Regions from separate parts of the Fictibacillus sp. 5RED26 genome, predicted to be linked through region 1. Evidence: a T-box and tRNA genes for the amino acid it is inferred to sense, from the RefSeq annotation. Region 1 holds a T-box; the other holds one or more tRNA genes.
What was found. The T-box of region 1 lies ahead of thrS (threonine--tRNA ligase). A T-box ahead of a tRNA ligase gene usually reads a tRNA of that ligase, here a tRNA-Thr.

Region 1 (6,934 bases):
ATATAAGAATATTTAGAATAAAGGGGGAAATATAAAAATGGGAATGAAACGAAAATTTAAAATGGGACTAATAGGTTTATCTGCTGCGTTTCTTGTAGCTTGCGGAAGTGCTGATTCTGGATCGGGGGCTGGTTCTAGTGAAAAGCTGGCGGTTGGTACTGATGCAGCATATGCCCCCTTTGAATCCTTAGATGGTGAAAAAATTGTAGGATTCGATGTAGATTTGCTTGATGCCGTGATGAAAGAAGCAGGGCTTGATTATGAATTAACAAATAAAGGATGGGATCCTTTATTTATCGCTCTTCAGAATGAAGAAGTTGATGCGGGTATTTCGGCAATTACGATTAATGACGAACGTAAGAAAAGTTATGATTTTTCCTCACCATATTTTGAATCGATTAACATGATTTTAGCGAAAGAAGGAACGTCGATTAAAAGTGCAAAGGACTTAGAGGGCATGAAGGTTAGTGTGCAAAACGGAACGACCGGTCAAGAGGCACTAGAAAAAATGTTTGGTAAGAGTGAAAACATAAAGAAATATGAAAACAATGTATTAGCGATACAAGCACTTTTAAACGGTGAAGTAGAAGCTGTTGTAGCAGATAACGCCGTAGTGCAAGAATATGAAAAGAACAATCCAGATAAAAAACTAGTAACAATCAGCGATAAAGAAAATTTCGATAGCGAATTTTACGGAATCATCTTCCCTAAAGATGGTGAACATCAAGAAGAGATCAACAAAGCGATGAAAAAAGTCATCGATGATGGGAAATATGCTGAAATCTATAAAAAATGGTTTGGTGAAGAACCAAATGTAGATGTGCTGAAACAATAACATTCTCAGGAGGTCTACATGGAATATTCTTTACAGATTATCAGTGATTACATGCCTTTGTTTTTAAAAGGGACATGGGTGACGGTACAGTTATCATTTTTAGCGATTCTATTTGGTACGCTATTAGGGCTATTTATTGGGCTCGGCAAAATGGTGAAGAATCCTTTTATTCATCTTCCGTGCATGTGGTATATCAGTTTTTTCCGAGGTACTCCATTACTCGTTCAGATTCTGTTGATTCATTCAGCACTTATGCCGCTCTTTATGAAGCCGCCAAACGTGTTCATTTCAAGCGTACTAGCTCTTTCGCTTAACGCTGCTGCATATATTGCGGAGATCTTCAGAGCGGGTATTCAATCTATCGATAAAGGGCAGATGGAAGCAGCTCGCTCTCTAGGCATGAATCATGTACAAGCTATGAAACATGTCATTCTACCACAAGCGTCTAGAAGGATGATACCGCCTCTAGGAAACGAATTTATTGTACTAATAAAGGATTCATCTTTAGTTTCCATTATTGCTACCCCAGAATTGATGTATTACGCGAGAGCGATGATGGGCCAATACTACCGACCGTGGGAACCATACATGACTGCCGCTTTAATGTACTTAATCTTAACGCTTGGCATGGCGTTTATCTTATCAAGAATCGAGCGTAAATTTGTTTATTAAGAACAACCCTACCCAAAGGGTTGTTTTTTCTTTTGTAAGTAACATGTTTTAGGACCTCGTCCCATATAGTGTATTATTGAGGATTTTATATGGGGGGGACTTATTTGGTCGCGATTGCTTTTTCACACCCATCAGATGGTATAGCTGTTTTGAAGAAAATGATCAGAATGGCAGCTGAGCATAGAATAAACCCTTCCTTTGCCAAATTATCTGAAGCTTCTTCAAAAATTCTTGAACTGCACATACATCAGAGGAAAACGTTCATATTGGATGTGTTAACGGAATTTACTCGAAATAAAGTAGAGGATATTTGTTTGAAGGAAATGATCGAACAAGCATTTTGTTACACCGATTCAGCAGAACAAAAAGAGATCTTATCTATCACAAAAAGCATCATACTCGGAGAGATTGAAGGTATACCTGATGTCAAACATCTGCCAGACTTAAATGAACTGATCCGAAGTCAATGGAAATCGATTCTCGAGGCAAAGACAGATTTTTTAGAGTTTGAATCATTTATTAAATTCAGGCTGAAAGAGTATTTAGCAACTTTGTTGAAGATTGTTGAATGTGCTATCGATGAGTACAAGCTAGAACTAGAGTACCAAATGTTCGTAGAGCAATTAAGAACGTGCTTAACGAAACAAAGAACATTTACTTCAGCAGATATCGTAATAATTTTTGAACAAGAGCAGATTCTTCTTTTTGATGAACATCAAAACCAGTTAACTCATACTGAATTGATGATGTTCCATGAAAAGGCACTTCGGCTAACAAATGTAACGAATCTAGATGAAAGACTTTTAGGTCCGTTAGTTGGAATCTCTCCAAATTCCGCTAGGATTTATGCTTATGATACCGATCATCCATTGCTTCATACTGTGAAGAACATCTTTCAGGAAAAGGTTACGATTACACCAATTGAGAGGATGTCCTACAGAGAACATCGGTCTTATCTTAAAAAAAAGTCATAAACTTACAGAGTCCTCTTGCTTTTTGAAAAACGACTGCATATAATAGGTGTATAATTTTATCATTCAATCTGTATTGATAAGGACACGAAGCATATTTTTACGGTTCATAGAGAGGGAAGTCTAGGCTGAAAGCTTCCTAACACGGAAAAGTGCTTTACCACCTTGGAACTTCAGCGGTGAAAATTTATAGTAATCGCTGACGGCCGCAGTCCGTTATACTGTCCGAGTGCCGATTGGCTTGTTAAAAGTTGTCGGAACAAGGGTGGAACCACGAGATAATCACTCGTCCCTTCTATAGGGACGGGTGTTTTTTGTTTTCAATCAGAGAAGAACCCAAACTAAAAAGGAGATGTTTTACATGTCGTCAATTTCAATTAAGTTCCCTGACGGATCAGTCAAGGAATTTCCTAAAGGCGTTACTTCTGAACAAGTAGCAGAGAGTATCAGCCCTAGTTTGAAGAAAAAAGCAGTTGCAGGGAAAGTAAACGGACAATTATTTGATTTTTCACGTCCTATCGAAGAAGATGCATCGATCGAGATCGTAATGCAGGATTCTAAAGAAGGTCTTGAAATGACAAGACACTCGAATGCCCATCTACTAGCTCAAGCACTTAAGCGCCTTTACCCAGACGTGAAATTAGGGATTGGACCAGTTATCGATAACGGCTTCTACTATGATGTAGATATGTCTCATAACTTAACACCAGAAGATCTGCCTGCGATCGAAAAAGAAATGAAGAAGATCGTAAATGAAAACCTTCCGATCGTACGTAAAGAAGTTAGTCGTGAAGAAGCTCTCGAGATTTACGAAAAATTGAATGATCACTTAAAGCTGGAACTGATTCGTGACCTTCCAGAGGGTGAAAAGATTACGATTTATGAGCAAGGTGAATTCTTTGACCTTTGCCGAGGGCCGCACGTTCCTTCAACAGGAAAAATCAAAGCTTATAAATTAATGAGCATCTCTGGTGCATACTGGCGTGGAGACAGCGATAACCAAATGCTTCAACGTATTTATGGTTCAGCGTTCTTAAGTCAAAAAGATCTTGATGAGTATCTTCACTTTATTGAGGAAGCTCAAAAACGTGATCACCGTAAACTAGGAAAAGAACTAGAGTTATTCATGTTCTCAGAAGAAGCACCGGGAATGCCGTTCTATCTTCCTAACGGTCAAACAATTCGTACTGAGCTTGAGAATTTCTCTCGCGAACTTCAACGCCAAGTGGATTACGATGAAGTGCGTACTCCATTTATGATGAATCAGCGTCTATGGGAACAATCGGGCCACTGGGATCATTATCATGAAAACATGTACTTCTCTGAAGTGGACGATACAAAGTTTGCGATGAAGCCGATGAACTGTCCAGGTCACATGCTGATCTTTAAGAACAAACTACATTCATACAGAGATCTTCCAGTACGTATGGCTGAGTTCGGTCAAGTACACCGTCACGAATATAGTGGTGCACTAAACGGTATGATCCGTGTTCGTACGTTCTGCCAAGATGATGCGCATATCTTTGTAACACCACAGCAGATCGAAAGTGAGATCAAGAACGTATTTAAGTTAGTTGATAAAATCTACAGCACGTTTGGATTTGAATATTCCGTAGAACTTTCAACTCGTCCAGAGGATTCTATGGGTGATGACCGTTTATGGGAACAAGCTGAAGGCGCATTGAAAAACGTTCTAGAAGATCTTGGAATGAACTATCACCTGAACGAGGGAGATGGAGCGTTCTACGGTCCTAAAATTGACTTCCATATTAAAGATGCTCTGAAGAGAAGTCATCAGTGTGCAACAATTCAGTTAGACTTCCAAATGCCAGAAAAGTTCGATCTAACGTATGTAGATGAAAACAATCAAAAGGTTCGTCCGGTCGTTATCCACCGTGCGATCTATGGTTCGATCGATCGTTTCCTAGGGATCTTGGTTGAGCACTTTGCCGGAGCGTTCCCAACTTGGTTAGCACCTGTTCAAGTGAAACTAATTCCTGTATCTGATGTTCATAATGAGTATGCGTATAAGCTACAAGAAGATCTGAAGAAACATGCTGTTCGTGTTGAAATCGATACTAGAAATGAAAAGATGGGCTATAAGATCCGTGAAGCTCAGATGAAAAAGATCCCTTACATGCTAGTTCTAGGTGATAAAGAGATCGAAGACAATGCAGTTAACGTTCGTAAATATGGTGAGCAAAAGTCAGAGACAGTTTCTTATGAAGATTTCCGAGATAAGATTTTAGCTCAAATTAACGAAAAGAGATAAGGTTATAAAGAGAGCGGCCAATGTTGAATTGGCCGTCTTTTTTTATAGGGAAATGAAAAGTGGACAGTAAAATGCTCAATGTGGACAGTATATTACTGAAAGTGGACAGTAATTATTCAAGAGTGGACAGTAAAACAACAAAACATAAAAGGCGAATAAAAAAACTCTTGCATTCCTTTCGTAAACGAAGTAAAATTAATTTCGTTGCTGTTATTACATTCGTTGTTTGACACGCATATCTCCAATGTGTTATAGTATGTAAGGTTAATAAAATAAGCAAAAGCATCAAACAAGCAGAAGCACCCGCTTCTCACCTGACTCGACGCTAATAAAGGCTGTTGATGGGTAGATGGATATTCAGGCATGTCAAAGTGTACATAGCCGGTTTACTATGTGTGGGTGATCGTTGCGCCGACGCTTTTTTTATTTGCAGAAATAACAAGTCGAGTGTTTTAAAACACTCACTGAAAAAATTTGGAGGTGACTTACTATTAGTAAGGACATGTCTGTCAATGAAGGTATTCGTGCTCGTGAGGTTCGCTTAATCGGTCCTGATGGAAGCCAGCTTGGCATTAAATCTAGACAAGAAGCTTTGGATCTTGCTACAAACGCAAATCTTGACCTTGTACTCGTTGCTGCAACTGCTAAACCGCCAGTATGTCGTATCATGGACTACGGTAAGTTTAAATACGAGCAACAACGTAAAGATCGTGAAGCACGAAAAAATCAAAAGGTCATTACGACTAAAGAGATTCGTCTAAGTCCAACGATTGAGGAAAACGACTTTAATACAAAGCTTAGAAATGCACGTAAGTTCCTTGAAAAAGGTGACAAAGTAAAAGCAAGTATTCGTTTCCGTGGACGTGCAATCACTCATTCTCAAATCGGAAAAACGGTATTGGAAAAGTTAGCGAAAGAATGTGAAGATCTTTCTACGGTTGAAACGAAACCGAAGATGGAAGGTCGTAGCATGTTCCTTATCCTTGCGCCTAAAGCCGAAAAATAATTTTTACCAGGGAGGATAACCATTATGCCTAAAATGAAAACTCATAAAGGTGCTGCGAAGCGCTTTAGAAAAACTGGATCAGGTAAATTAAAGCGTGCTCGCGCTTATACTAGTCACTTGTTTGCTAACAAGTCAACTAAAGCTAAGCGTAAGCTTCGTAAAGCGAAACTTGTTCACAGCGGTGACTACAAGCGTATCCGCACATTGTTAACTTACAAAAAACGTTAATCGTTCATCAATCGATTTAAAAATAGGAGGTTTTTAATATGCCAAGAGTAAAAGGTGGCTATGTAACACGTCGTCGTCGTAAGAAAGTTCTTAAACTAGCTAAAGGCTATTTCGGTTCCAAACATAAATTATTTAAAGTAGCACAACAACAAGTATTCAAATCACTTATGTACGCTTACCGTGACCGTCGTCAAAAGAAGCGTGATTTCCGTAAGCTTTGGATCACTCGTATCAACGCTGCTGCTCGTACAAACGGTCTTTCTTACAGCCGTTTAATGCACGGTCTTAAACTTGCGGGTATCGACATCAACCGTAAGATGCTTTCTGAAATTGCTATCACAGACGAAAAAGCTTTCGCTGAATTAGCTTCAAAAGCAAAAGACAGCCTAAAAGCTTAAGTAAAAAAAGAAAAGATCATTTCCTCATTTGATGGAGATGATCTTTTTTCATTCTGAAGGGAAACAACAAGGTGTTAATCATATATTTAATCATTTTAAACGTAGCCGCCTATTATGTTATGAAAAGAGACAAATTATCTGCCAAAAAAGGCGAATGGCGCACCCCTGAAGCGAGACTTTGGCTGATTGCTATTATTGGTGGAGCACCCGGTATGTGGCTTGCTATGAAGAAGTTACGTCATAAGACTAAACATCCTTCATTTCGTTACGGGCTGCCTCTTTTAAGTATGTTTATAACGGTTTTAGCAGGCTGGTTCATATAGAAACTATTCCTGTTGCAGGTATCGTTTGTCTTTTAAGAACAATCTCCAGAAAATATAGAAACCTGGTGCTAAGATGGCAAGACCAACGATATACATAATCATTAAGGAATAAAACGTTTCTGGTGCGGTAAATGCCTCATAGATGGTTAAATCAGGATATACGATATAAGGCAGATGAGCTAATCCATAACCCACACTTGCAAGACCGTATTGTAAAACAGTTGCTAAT
Region 2 (6,934 bases), on a different contig from region 1:
ATATGCATGTAGTGAAAAATATCAGCCGTAATAAAGAGGATTGAAACGAAGGAGACGGTAATTAAAATCAGGCAGACTGTGGCACGCCGGTCTCTATACATCAGAGAAATAACCTCCTTTACACCTACATATTCAGTGTACAAGAAGAAGATTCAAAAAAAAGTTCCCGGCAAAGCGTGCCAGGAACTTTTTATTACACTATGAAATGATTATCAGCCAGCTAAATCTAGATTTTTCGGTTGGTTTTTTGTTTTTGAAAACATATAGACTGCGATCGACAATAAACTAAAACTTAATAGATAGATGAACAACACACCCACATTTGAAAAAGCAGAACTTGTGCTATCTAATGAGATCAATGCTTTAAACCCTGCTATTGAATACGTGAACGGCAAGAATTCACTTAATGCACGCAGGTTCTCTGGCAGCATATCGATCGGCAAGTTAGCACCCGTCGTTGAAAGCTGTAAGATCACTAAAGCGAACGCAATAAAACGTCCGATGTTTCCTAACGACGCAAACAATAAGACAATTCCTGTGAATACTAAACTTACAAAAACCGCAAAAGTTATAAAGCCCAGTGGGTTTCCAGTCTTCACATTTAAGACAAGTAAAACGACTGTCGAAAGAAGTAATGCCTGTACAACAGCAATTGCACCTAGGTTCATTAATTTAGCACCAAACCAAGAGAATGCTGAAATTCCTTCAGGCTTCTTAAAGTTGATGAACATAGACATGATTAAGATGCCCACAAACAACGCTAATGAAAGAACATAAGGAGCTGTTGAATCACGATAGAGTGGATATTTATTAACCGTTTCACTCTTCAATTCAACAGGAGAAGAAAACATGCTCAAGTTCTTATCATTTGCCGCTTTAATCGCTCCTGTTTTTTCGGCACCATCCTTAAGGCCAGATGATAGCTCGTTACTTCCATCATTTAATTTCCCTGCACCATCATTTAATTTTGTAACACCTTCCGTTAAGTCGCCCCAGCCTTTTTCAACTGTTGCATTTCCATCACTAACTTGTGACATACCAGCGTTAATCTTTGTTGCACCGGATGTCAGATCACGCCAACCTTTTTCAACAGAAGAGTTACCAGCGGATACTTGAGTTGCACCATCATTAAGCTGTGATGCTCCATTCGTAAGAGATGTCCAACCTGTGTTGACCGATTGGTTTCCTGCTGCAATCTGCGAAGTTCCTGCGTGCAGCTCTCCTACCTTACCTACCATCGTGTTCCAGCCACTCTCGATAGACGCTGTCCCTTGTTGAAGCAGAGGCACCTTTTGACTTAATGTCACAACCCCGTTATCCACTGACGTTTGGCCGGCCACTAGCTGATTTACCCCATCAGCCACAGACATTGGATTAGGTTCAGCATTTGTCGTGAAGGCTCCTGCTATTTTTGCAGCTCCTTGACTTAGCACCTGGAGTTTTTGTGCTTTTGCAGGATCAGTGGCAGCTGCCGTAATAGCCTGGCTCTTACCATAGATCGTCATGAAAGCTGAATCATTTGCAAGTTCAGGGTGTTGCTCTAAGTATGCCTTTAGATCACTTGATAATCCTTGCAGCCCCGCACCTAGCTTTGCAGATTCATCTGCCACTTGAGCCACACCTTGTGAGATCTGTTGTGTTCCGGGAGCGATTTCATTCTTTATCGCTGTTTGAACACCTTTTAGCCCTGTTAAGATTCCAGTGGTTCCTGCTTTTAGTTGCGGTATGCTGTCTCCAAGTTGTCGCGCACCTGCCGCTAAGTCTTCAACTCCTGATTGTTTATCTTTTAAATTTTGTAATAAAAGTCCTGTTCCTTCATTTGCTGCAGCTGAACCTGCCGCGAGCTTCGAAATATCACCCGACTTAGATTGAAGGGACGAAAGCAGTTCTTTCGTACCAGCACTTAGTTGCGATGAACCGTTAGCTAGTTTACTAATATCCGGCTGTTTCGCTGAAAGAGAACTTGCCATTTGTCCGACACCATTTTGAAGTTCTTTTGCTCCACTTGCTAGCTTTGAAATGTCAGCAGCTTTATTTGTAAGCGATTGCAAAAGTGTGTTTGTTCCATCACGAAGATCTGTCATCCCTGTATTTAATTTTGCAGATCCATCTGCAGCTGATTGAAATCCTTCAGATACATCACCGAGACTGGCAAACATATTGTTCGCATACTTCTCTGTAATTTTATCCCCTAGTTTTTCTCTTAGCTTTTCAGTAGCACTTCTTGTCACTTGTGCTGCCATGAAGTTTAACCCTTCGTTTTGGATATACGTAAGTTGAAGCTTTTCTGGATTATCGCTTAAAACGGTTGTTACTCTTTGTGAGAAATCCTCAGGAATCTCGATAACCATATAATATTCCAGACTATCAAGGCCTTCTTTAGCCTCCTCAGCACTTACAAATTCCCACCCGAGATCTTTTCCTTTCTTTAAGTCTGCTACTAGATCCTTCCCTACATTGATCGGTTCATCGTCCGATAATGCACCCTTGTCCTTGTTGACTACCGCAACAGGCAAGTTCGACAAGTTGTCATACGGTCCCCATTTTGGTGATAGAAGTATACCACCATAGACGACCGGTACAAGCAACGCGGCAATGACTGAGATCAGCAGACCCTTTTTACCTGCCAACTTCGCCATTTCTGCCATAAACAAACGAAAAGCGTTCATCCCTTTACCCCCGTTCTCCCCAAAAATAAATACATTCTGTAAAAATGAACAGGTATTCACTTCTACTAGAATGTATTATTCGAAAGAGACAAGAATAAATCCTTCTTATTTATCAGAAAATTGTAAAATATTAAATAATAATAAGGTAGTAAGTCCTGTTATAATGTAAGATTAGATAAAAAAATGTATATTAAGTGTGAATCAACGGCTCTAATAGTCCCATATCTAAACAGGCGCTGATTGATAATTTCTTTTCTTTGGATTGAAAGGTTAACGTCACGAATTCTTCACTGAGCTCAGTTATTTCTCCAGGTCCAAATACACGGTGAGTAATGGTGAGACCAACTTGTAATTCTTCCTTCTTTTTAATACTATTCGGATTGTAAGGAACTCCATTTATCTTTTTCACTTGCTTTTTTATGGGTTCAGATTTCATCAATCTTGTCGGATCTAATATGTTTTTTACATCCGTAACAAACACAGACTCTTCAACTTTTTTCCCATCTCGATATGGATACGTAACTAAGGTTAATTGTTTCTTGGCACGAGTCATCCCTACGTAAAATAACCGAGCTGCTTCTTCTAACAATAGATGGTCCGTGCGATCTTCTTTAGATGGTATGATTCCATCCACTACATCAATCATATACACTTTCTCAAATTCGAGCCCTTTAGCACTATGAAAAGTAGAAAGTGTTATGGCTTCATGTCCCTTCTTCTTTTTTGCTGTCTTCAAAACAACTTCGAGGTGTTTTAAGCGTTCAGCAAAATCCTGAAGGCTCTCAAGATCTGTTGCAATTTCTTCTAGTGTGTTTAAGATGCCCACTAAATAATCCATTCGAAAGCCAAGGCTCTTACTGATCTTTTCAATTGCCTTATCGTAACCTAAACCATCTCTGATCACCCGTATAGCTCCAAGAGGCTTCATATCTTTCATTTCTTTAAACGTTTCTTTACTTGTCTTCAGAAGTTTAACTTGATACTCCTGCAATTTCACATGATTTAGCAGATTATCAAATACAGAATCGTTATTGTTCAATTGCTTTAAAGCTAGCATCTGTTGCTTGGTTATATAACCATTAAACTTCAAATGAATTTTTTCTAAAATGTCTGGCCGCTTATCGGTAAAGGCCATACGCATAAAATTCAATATATCTTGAACCACCCAATGTGAAAAGAAACGATTATCGGCATCTTTCATATAAAAAGGAATTCCTGCACGATCAAAATCATTCATCAAACCAATGGATGACGAATTATTTCGATATAAGATGGCGATTTCTTTTAGATGAACATCGTCATTAAGTTCCTGGACCAAGTATTTTGATTGTTCCTTAAAATTCACGAGATGTTTCACTTCAATCGGTTGCTGCGAAGGATTTTGAGTGAACATATTTTTTTCATATCTATTTTTATTTCTTTTAATGAACGAATTAGCAACGTTAACGATATCCTCAGATGAGCGATAGTTCTGCTCCATAAACAAAATAGAAGCATCACTGTACTTTTCCTTAAATTTAAGTAAATAGGAAGGCTCAGCACCTCTCCAGCTATAGATGGATTGGTCATCATCGGCCACAACACATAAATTTCTATGAGTAGAAACCATTTTTTCTATAATGGAATGCTGCACAAGCGACGTATCCTGACTTTCATCCGTTAAGAAATAGTCATATCGGTTTTGATAGTGACTTAGCAACTTCTTATCCTTTTCTAATATGTCGTTACTCATCGTGAGCATATCATCAAAGTCTAACAATACATGATGCGGATCAGAACGCTTGAGTTCTTCATATTGTTTAAATATCTCTTCAGCCTGCGATACATCACAAGAAACCTCTGACCACCGTTCGATAGGTATCACCTTATTTTTAATGTAACTGATATAGGTAGTCAGGTCATCCATTTGATCCTCGGTTATGTTCTCCCCTACAACAGACTTAAATAAATGCCTCAGCATAAGTTTTTTGTTGTATTGAAAGTTTCCTCCCGATCCTGCTTTTTCATCTGAATCGTGATCACCCTCTATAATTGTAAAAGGGATACCCAACTTTCTATAATGATTCCTGACTACCTCAAAAGCAAAGCTATGAATGGTCGAAAAGTCCACAGAAGGAAGATCAGGATAAAATTTTGCGAAACGCTCTTTCATATCATTGGCTGACGCCTTACTGAACGTAACAGCCTTTATACGAGAAGGATGAATTCCTTTTTCCATAATTAAATAACCGATTCTCATAATGACTGTGGTTGTTTTTCCAGAACCAGGTGAAGCAAGTAATAGAAGGGGTCCTTCTGTCTTCATAACAGCATTCTTTTGAACATCATTTAAAATAATGCCTTGATCATTTTTCATTTTATTGAAGAAATCTCTCATTGATCAGTACCCTTTCGTAACTTGAATATATTCATCGTTAATTGAAGTATAAAGTTTAAAAGCAAATAAAAAAACTCCCCACAAAGGTGAGAAGTCTTAAGTTTAAATGTTAAGTTAAGTAAAATGGTACCGGTGGTCGGGGTCGAACCGACACTCCAGAAGGAACACGATTTTGAGTCGTGCGCGTCTGCCAATTCCGCCACACCGGCATTTGAATCTTTTTGAATTGGAATTATGGAGGCGGCACCCGGATTCGAACCGGGGGATAAGGGTTTTGCAGACCCGTGCCTTACCACTTGGCTATGCCGCCAGAAAACAAAAATGGAGCGGAAGACGGGATTCGAACCCGCGACCCCAACCTTGGCAAGGTTGTATTCTACCACTGAACTACTTCCGCAAACATTTAATTAACTTATAATATGTTGTTAAAATCATCTTATGTTATAAAAATAAAAATGGCTGGGCTAGCTGGATTCGAACCAACGCATGTCGCAGTCAAAGTGCGATGCCTTACCGCTTGGCTATAGCCCAAAATTTAAATGGGGCGGACGAGGGGAATCGAACCCCCGAATGTCGGAACCACAATCCGATGCGTTAACCACTTCGCCACGACCGCCACAGTATTAAAATTGGCAGGGGCAGTAGGAATCGAACCCACACCAAAGGTTTTGGAGACCTTCGTTCTACCTTTAAACTATGCCCCTATATAAGGAATAAAAGATGGTGGAGGGGGACGGATTCGAACCGCCGAACCCGGAGGGAGCGGATTTACAGTCCGCCGCGTTTAGCCACTTCGCTACCCCTCCACGAATGAAGACAGGTTTTATTATAAAACATAATCACCCTGTTTTTCAATAAGTTTTTTGTTCCAATTCAGGAAGAAAAAACTGGTGCCGGCTAGAGGACTTGAACCCCCAACCTACTGATTACAAGTCAGTTGCTCTACCAATTGAGCTAAACCGGCAAAAAAAAATGGTGGCTCGAGACGGAATCGAACCGCCGACACGAGGATTTTCAGTCCTCTGCTCTACCGACTGAGCTATCGAGCCAAGAAAAAATTCTTGGTGTTGTAAAGCCACCGTTTAAATAAAAATGGCGGACCCGACCGGGGTCGAACCGGCGATCTCCTGCGTGACAGGCAGGCATGTTAACCACTACACCACGAGTCCATTACATGAAATAAAATTGGTTGCACCTTATGGGCGCTACTGATATTTCATGGTCAAGAAGTAATCTCGACTTTGATCATGAAATAAAATTGGTTGCGGGGACAGGATTTGAACCTGCGACCTTCGGGTTATGAGCCCGACGAGCTACCAGACTGCTCCACCCCGCGATGATATTAAATATGATATAAAAGTTTATGGTGGAGGATGACGGGTTCGAACCGCCGACCCCCTGCTTGTAAGGCAGGTGCTCTCCCAGCTGAGCTAATCCTCCATATTTAAAATCGTTATGTATAAGTGGTGACCCGTACGGGATTCGAACCCGTGTTACCGCCGTGAAAGGGCGGTGTCTTAACCGCTTGACCAACGGGCCAGATTTTTGAGCTAGAGAGTATGTATCTGGCGGAGAGCAAGGGATTCGAACCCTTGATACGGGGTTGACCGTATACACGATTTCCAATCGTGCTCCTTCGACCTCTCGGACAGCTCTCCAATATGGCTCCACAGGTAGGACTCGAACCTACGACCGATCGGTTAACAGCCGATAGCTCTACCACTGAGCTACTGTGGAATATGTATTGGCTCAGCGACGTCCTACTCTAACAGGGGGAAACCCCCAACTACCATCGGCGCTAAAGAGCTTAACTTCCGTGTTCGGTATGGGAACGGGTGTGACCTCTTTGCCATCATCACTGAACCAAATTATATTGAGAGATGTTCTC

Region 2: it has a tRNA-Thr gene. The T-box ahead of thrS (threonine--tRNA ligase) is inferred to sense a tRNA for this amino acid. The anticodon was not compared.

The regions. Positions count from the first base shown of each region.
Region 1 is NZ_JACZDU010000004.1:131,071-138,004, reverse strand. It holds gene IHV10_RS15555 (basic amino acid ABC transporter substrate-binding protein) at 44-835, shown strand; gene IHV10_RS15550 (amino acid ABC transporter permease) at 854-1,507, shown strand; gene ytxC (sporulation protein YtxC) at 1,612-2,481, shown strand; T-box leader at 2,546-2,775, shown strand; gene thrS (threonine--tRNA ligase) at 2,840-4,750, shown strand; ribosomal protein L20 leader region at 5,036-5,180, shown strand; gene infC (translation initiation factor IF-3) at 5,253-5,756, shown strand; gene rpmI (50S ribosomal protein L35) at 5,781-5,984, shown strand; gene rplT (50S ribosomal protein L20) at 6,023-6,382, shown strand; gene IHV10_RS15520 (DUF1294 domain-containing protein) at 6,454-6,705, shown strand; gene IHV10_RS15515 (cytochrome d ubiquinol oxidase subunit II) at 6,709-6,934, opposite strand, start outside.
Region 2 is NZ_JACZDU010000001.1:35-6,968, reverse strand. It holds gene IHV10_RS00090 (YhgE/Pip family protein) at 213-2,669, opposite strand; gene IHV10_RS00085 (ATP-dependent helicase) at 2,860-5,046, opposite strand; tRNA gene IHV10_RS00080 (tRNA-Leu) at 5,171-5,255, opposite strand; tRNA gene IHV10_RS00075 (tRNA-Cys) at 5,282-5,356, opposite strand; tRNA gene IHV10_RS00070 (tRNA-Gly) at 5,369-5,443, opposite strand; tRNA gene IHV10_RS00065 (tRNA-Gln) at 5,503-5,577, opposite strand; tRNA gene IHV10_RS00060 (tRNA-His) at 5,587-5,662, opposite strand; tRNA gene IHV10_RS00055 (tRNA-Trp) at 5,677-5,750, opposite strand; tRNA gene IHV10_RS00050 (tRNA-Tyr) at 5,768-5,852, opposite strand; tRNA gene IHV10_RS00045 (tRNA-Thr) at 5,935-6,010, opposite strand; tRNA gene IHV10_RS00040 (tRNA-Phe) at 6,020-6,095, opposite strand; tRNA gene IHV10_RS00035 (tRNA-Asp) at 6,140-6,215, opposite strand; tRNA gene IHV10_RS00030 (tRNA-Met) at 6,306-6,382, opposite strand; tRNA gene IHV10_RS00025 (tRNA-Val) at 6,411-6,486, opposite strand; tRNA gene IHV10_RS00020 (tRNA-Glu) at 6,511-6,585, opposite strand; tRNA gene IHV10_RS00015 (tRNA-Ser) at 6,613-6,704, opposite strand; tRNA gene IHV10_RS00010 (tRNA-Asn) at 6,709-6,783, opposite strand; rRNA gene rrf (5S ribosomal RNA) at 6,794-6,909, opposite strand.